One region of the Shewanella sp. 0m-8 genome, then DNA from elsewhere that is predicted to be linked to it. Evidence: predicted binding sites of a transcription regulator. Region 1 holds the regulator's gene; the other holds the start of a gene.
What was found. Region 1 encodes LexA, which represses DNA repair genes until DNA is damaged. Its sites were predicted from a motif close to TACTGTATNNNNATACAGTA; they were not measured.
Positions count from the first base shown of each region.

Region 2: the regulator LexA is predicted to act here: its motif matches at 1,580-1,599, upstream of dinG (ATP-dependent DNA helicase DinG).

Region 1 is NZ_JBRIMB010000005.1:121,764-124,961, reverse strand. Features, by position in the region: gene ACVBIO_RS04120 (class I SAM-dependent DNA methyltransferase) at 1-72, opposite strand, end outside; gene ACVBIO_RS04115 (cupin domain-containing protein) at 212-562, opposite strand; gene lexA (transcriptional repressor LexA) at 1,474-2,094, shown strand; gene ACVBIO_RS04105 (cell division inhibitor SulA) at 2,091-2,615, shown strand; gene coxB (cytochrome c oxidase subunit II) at 3,093-3,198, shown strand, end outside.
Region 2 is NZ_JBRIMB010000013.1:21,464-24,661, forward strand. Features, by position in the region: gene ACVBIO_RS08780 (DNA polymerase II) at 1-1,522, opposite strand, end outside; gene dinG (ATP-dependent DNA helicase DinG) at 1,623-3,198, shown strand, end outside.

The DNA of each region.
Region 1 (3,198 bases):
CTTATTAGAATACTCGATTACATCTGAATTTGAATCCCAGCCATCTGCGTAATCATCCCAACTATCACTCATTATATTTTCCTATACTCGAAACGGTTCACGACTGCATAACACCCTGCTAATAAGTGAACCATGTGCTGGCGGGCGATTTGTTCAGCAAATGGCATGACAGCCTTGGTGAGTCTGGATTTAGCTGCTTGTTATAAGCACACTACTCAATACTCATCTGTATGATTAACAACTCTATGTTTTCGTTTGAATCATTAACCAATCCATGCTCACCAAAAGGAGGGTTTTTAATCATGTCTCCTTTTTTAACTCTATATTCTTGATCTGCAATAGTCATTGTTCCGCTTCCTTCAAGAATGATATACATCTCTTCATTGTTACCGTGTTTGTGATAACCAACAGTAGAATTTGGCGGTATAATTTGCCTATCAATAAAATCACATCCGCTGATAAAATCTGATTTACCCCAAATTTCATACAACTCTACAGCACCTTTTCCATCATGTGCTGAATGCTGAATTTGTTTCTCTGTCTCTAGAAAGTTGCGGATCATCTGAAAACTTCCTTGTGCTTATAACGTCTTAGTATTTGTGCGTTGCGCTGTTTGCAAGGCACAAATCGCTTGTTGGACTTAGTCGATGCTGAATCCAGATTAATTGGTATGCTTTATGCTATAGGAATTTGCTTTTTTTGATGCTGGCTCTGGGCTGTAGAGCAGGTTTTATCAATTGATATCTAGTAGAAGGTAAGTTTTTCATTGAAATTCCGTTGTCATTGTTGTGCTCCTTCGCATTTCTTTAAGTCTAACTGATCCAATGTAGGTTATACACTCGATTGAATATTTTTTAGGCCCCGCGCAGCGGCTTAGTTCAACATTTGTATAGTGTGCATGCGCGTATATTTGGCAAAAAGCGCATGCATATTTAATAAACCTACTATTTAATTTTTGTTGAAGAAAAGCTATTGATTTATCTGCACTCTACAAAAGTATTACTGGATAAACGCGCACAGAAATGAGCAAAGTGAGTATTGATGTTGAATCGAAAGTAATTCGTGATTATTGCTTATCGATTCGTAAAAGTAGGCCAACAGACTCTTCACTGTTCTTTCCTGCTTATTGCCTGTAGCTAATAAAGGGGCATGAACAGTTTAGGCAACGAGGAAGGATTCCTTCCTAGCTGGTTGCACGTAATGGGCATAAATGAGCTAAGACTAATTTATATATTCACTCAAAAATCCCCTTCCCATCGAATTCTCATCCGGAGGCCTTATCTAAATTTATAAGTGCTGATGTCCAGCAAAATATTAGTTAATTTCAGACGCTGTCCAATAACGAATTTCACATCGCTGGATTTATTTCATTTGAAACTGGATCCCACAAAAAACAATATAACTGGTTATTACTTGCACTCAAAAAAATACTGTATATACTAACAGTTACTGTATAGAAAGACAGGGTTAACCATGAGACCACTTACACCGCGCCAAGCTGAAATTTTAGAGCTAATTAAACGTAATATTGCTGATACTGGCATGCCACCTACCCGTGCCGAGATCGCTAGACGTTTAGGTTTTAAGTCAGCCAATGCTGCTGAAGAACATTTAAAAGCCTTAGCTAAAAAAGGCTGCATTGAAATTATGCCGGGCACGTCTCGCGGTATTAAGTTAACCCAAGAAGACACTGAAGATGCAGATTTAGGTTTACCCCTTATCGGCCAAGTTGCTGCAGGTGAACCGATTCTTGCGCAAGAGCATGTCGAGCAACACTATAAAGTCGATCCCGCCATGTTCAAGCCATCAGCAGACTTCTTACTCAGAGTCCGTGGTGACAGTATGAAGAATATTGGCATACTAGAAGGTGATCTACTGGCTGTACACAAAATTCAGCAAGCACGTAACGGCCAAGTGGTTATAGCACGCGTTGAAGATGATGTTACCGTTAAGCGTTTTGAGAAAAAGGGTAACAAAGTTTTCTTACATGCTGAGAACGAAGAGTATTCACCAATTGAAGTGGATCTAGCAAACCAAAGCTTAAGTATTGAAGGTTTAGCCGTTGGTGTGATCCGTAATGGAGACTGGCAATGAACAAACTAATGGGAACGAGTCCTCGTCACCCTGGACTGTGGCAGGATATGCCATCGACCAATATGGTGAGCAGCACGAGTAATGACATCACGACTATGGTGACCCAAACTCAAGGGCGTGATGAGCTGAACCAGATCAGTGCTCAGCTTTCACAATTGAGCCAACAGGGTCGCTGGATTGTACTGATTAGCCCGCCGAATATCGGCTACAAGCAGATGCTAGCAGCTGCAGGTGTAAGAATGGACCGCATTTTACTGGTTCATGCTAAAGATGAAGTGGAAACACTTTGGGCAATGGAAAAAGCCTTAACAAGCGGTACCTCAAGTGCGGTGATTACTTGGACCAACTCTTTAGATGCTCGTGACAATCGACGCCTACAAATCGTTGCCAAAAGCGCTCGCGCTGTCGGCATTGTCATTGAACATTCGATTGATAACACAAATAAGCAACAATCTTGTCGCTCAATCAATATGCAGGATAGTGCTTTTGGTCAAGCCTCCCTGTTTGGTGCTGTTCATTAAGCAGAACATCTCCTCGCTTTCTAATACATGATGACTAGGAGGTGCGTTTTAGTAAGCGCCTTCTAGTACAAACGATTTTCTAAAGCCCTCATTCGAGGGCTTTTTTATTATCAATAATTGAAAAAGTGATCTTGATCAATATTTAAACACCAAGTAGTGTAGGAAGTCATAACAACGATATTTTGTTATATCCGAGCGATTTAGTTGTCGGTCTTTGCTCTGGGATTAGTCCTGAATTTAAAGCTTAGACTGAGATTGGCCTGATATATTTCAGCCGTATGTGCCAACGTGGTTACACCAGCAGTGAATAGCACTGAATACAATAGCCTGTGTCGCGATCCCATTAATTGCGACTCGATAGGCAAGCCACTCGCGCACTTTGAAGTCATCGTTGCTTTTTTGGGAACTGAAGAGTTTACATAGAGCAGAGACTTACTGTGTGACTCTTCTTTGTCTTGTGGACAGAGGAGAAGTCTAGTGAAGCAATTGTTGTATTGTGTGCTGGCGTTGCTATTTTCGCCCGTACTTGTTGCATCAGAAATGCCGCTTAATATGACAGAGGGTGTTACGGATATCAGTGGGC
Region 2 (3,198 bases), on a different contig from region 1:
CTTCTCGTGCCGATGAAAGGTGCTCGATTAACCTAGGTAAAATGGGCTGCTCACGGCTAAACCATGCGCCTAAGAAGCCTTGAACGGCTTTGTCTTGCTGTTGATGACTTGCAAGATTTAGCCCCTCAACCAAGCCTTTAGGATCTATAAGGAAGGTGCGAATAATTGAAGGGTATAAGCTTTTAAAATCGAGCACTAAAATATGGCGGTACAGACCCGGTACCGAGTCCATCACATAACCACCAGGGCTTTCTATGCCATCACTAACAGGTTTACTCGGCGCAACAAAGCCCGATCTATGCAAATGAGGAAGGTATAGATTGTTAAATGCCGCGACAGATGCACCAACACGGCCAAGCTCTAAACCTGTAAGTTTGGCGCGCTCAATGACAAAATCAAATAACTGGGTCTTCTGAAAAATATCCCAAACTAAGCGGCTATCAGTTAGATTATAATGCGCCAACGCGGGCTTATCATTTAAAAATAGATCGTTGATTTCATCAATACGATTATCAACATTATGAATCGCTTTACCTTCATCCAGCAGTTGCTGCGCTACAAACTCCAATGAATAGCGATCAAATTGATAAAAAGCGGCCTTAAGCCAATCAATACCATCTAATACGACACGGCCAGGAAGCGACAAGGTTTCGGGTCTAAACTTATCTTCGACCTTCCAACTAAGAGTGTGGTTATCACGGCCAATATTAAGGGTGATGTTATGGTGTTTCGCTCGGCGATAAAGCAAGGCCAAATCAAAAGTGACCACTGACCAACCAATAATAATGTCGGGATCATATTCATTAAACCAGGCAATTAAGCGATGTATTAAATCGGCTTCAGTTTGTGCCCATTCAATATAATCTTGCTCACAAGCTTGGCTCTGTCCGACCATAATGACCTTTTGGTAGACGATACCCTCGACCGTTTGCCCATACAGACCAACTGAGTAGAGTTCGCCGCTAAAGCTGCACTCAAAATCTAAAGAAATTGCTTTGAGGCTTATGCTTGATTCAGTCTTACGCGCGCGGCTTGCAATAAACAGTGGTTGATGTTTAACCGGATCTAAGTCCTCAGCTGCAACTTGTTGTTTGTCTATAAAATGCTCTTGGAACTGTCCCTGAAACTCTGCATCTAATGCAATAAAGCGTTCAATTAAAAATCGATGTTCAGCTTTAACATCGGCTTCAAACAGCTCAATATCGAGATCTTTTGCAGCTCTCACTAACGTGCGTAACTGCCTAGCATCGCTACAATAAAGTCCTGATACGGGGATATTTTGAAAGCTCTTAAGTGAGAGTTCACGACGGCGGATCCCTCTGAGACCAGCGCAGTGTAATAAGCGAGATGCATCAGTCGAATGTATAAAGCAAACATGCTCCTGATGAGGGATTTCAACTGTTATAGGGCCCGTTTGGGTTTGAATAAAATACTGTAAAATAAGGCTGCCCTGCCGGTGGATGGCATGGCGAGTCAATACTCTACCTTTAATCACTTGCTGCATGCTCAACCTTGAATTCATACTTTATACTCAATTAAATACACTATTAATCACTAAACGCTTCTTAGGCTAAGTAATCACTGTTATTATGTACAGCACTATTTATTAGCTCAGTGCATTCATGTTATCCGCAGACGTTAAAACTCAAATTCGTACTATATATAAGGGCATTTCTGCATCCTTGCCTAACTTTCGTCCTCGTCGGGAGCAAAACTATATTGTTGCGGAAATATCAAAAACGCTTGCTGGAGAATATGACAAGAACCGCCGTATTATCGTGGTAGAAGCTGGCACGGGTATTGGTAAATCACTGGCTTATATTCTGGGCTCAATTCCACTGGCATTGGCCAGTAAGAAAAAGGTCTGTATTGCAACGGCGACAGTCGCACTGCAAGAGCAGCTGCTGCATAAAGACCTGCCTTTTTTTCTGCAACAATCAGGGCTCGACTTTACTTTTGGTTTAGTCAAAGGCCGTCAACGCTATGTATGTTTATCTAAGTTAGAAATGTTAGTTGGCCCAGATAACAGCACCCAAATGGCAATGTGGCAAACCAAGCCAGACCAAAGCCAAGTCGACATGTTAGAAGGTTTATTAAAAGACTATCAAGCAGGCACTTGGAATGGTGAACGCGATACGTTAACTAAGCCACTACCAGATCACCTATGGCAACAGATAGCATGCGATAAACATAGCTGTCATCGCCAACTTGCTAACCATAGAAACTGTCCTTTTCATAAGGCACGTGAAGATATCGATACGTGGGATGTGCTGATTGCTAACCATAGCTTGCTATTTGCTGATCTAGAGCTCGGTGGTGGCGTAATTTTGCCTGATCCCGAAGATCTATATTACATCATCGATGAAGCGCACCACCTACCTATTGTCGCCAGAGACTTTAGTAGCGCACAGTCGACCGTGCGCGGCGCAACTGACTGGCTTGATAAACTGAGCAAGACCACCAGCAAACTGCAAAACCAGATTAAAAGCAACTATATTATCGCGCCCGCGCAGTCGATGCTCGACCATATCGGTGATATTGCGGGTCTACTTAATCAAGTGGCGCAGTTTTGTGACGCGCAATCAGCAAAATTTGATAACCCAGAAAATCGCTTCCGGTTCGAACACGGTAAATTGCCTTCTGCATTATCGGTTCAAGCTGAAAATCTAGCAACGGCATCCAATTTGGCACTAAAGCAATTTAATAAAATGCTTAGCCTGCTAAACGAAGCAATAAAAGATGGCGAGATCCCCAAGCATCAATCAGAAGCATTACTATCTGAAACAGGCTTTATGCTGCAACGGCTTGAGAATTCACAAAAGCTGTGGAAGATGATGGCCAAAGAAGACAGCCCGAAAGGTGCACCTATGGCACGTTGGATTGAGCAACTAACGGGTAAGCAAGCCGATTACCTCTTTAGCGCCTCGCCAATAGAGGTCGGATTTATGCTAGAAAACCTGTTATGGAATAAGGCCGCTGGTGTCGTACTTTGTAGTGCCACATTGCGCGCGTTAAACAACTTCAATCACTTTACTCATCAAGTCGGGCTATCGATTAATGACGGCAGTCGCTATTTAGCTTTAGACTCGCCTTTTGATTTTGAGCAAAACGCGACCCTATTTTTACCTAGAATGGACTGCGAGCCAACGGATGACAAGTATACCGATGAGTTAGCCAAGCATATCATCGCACTGGTCG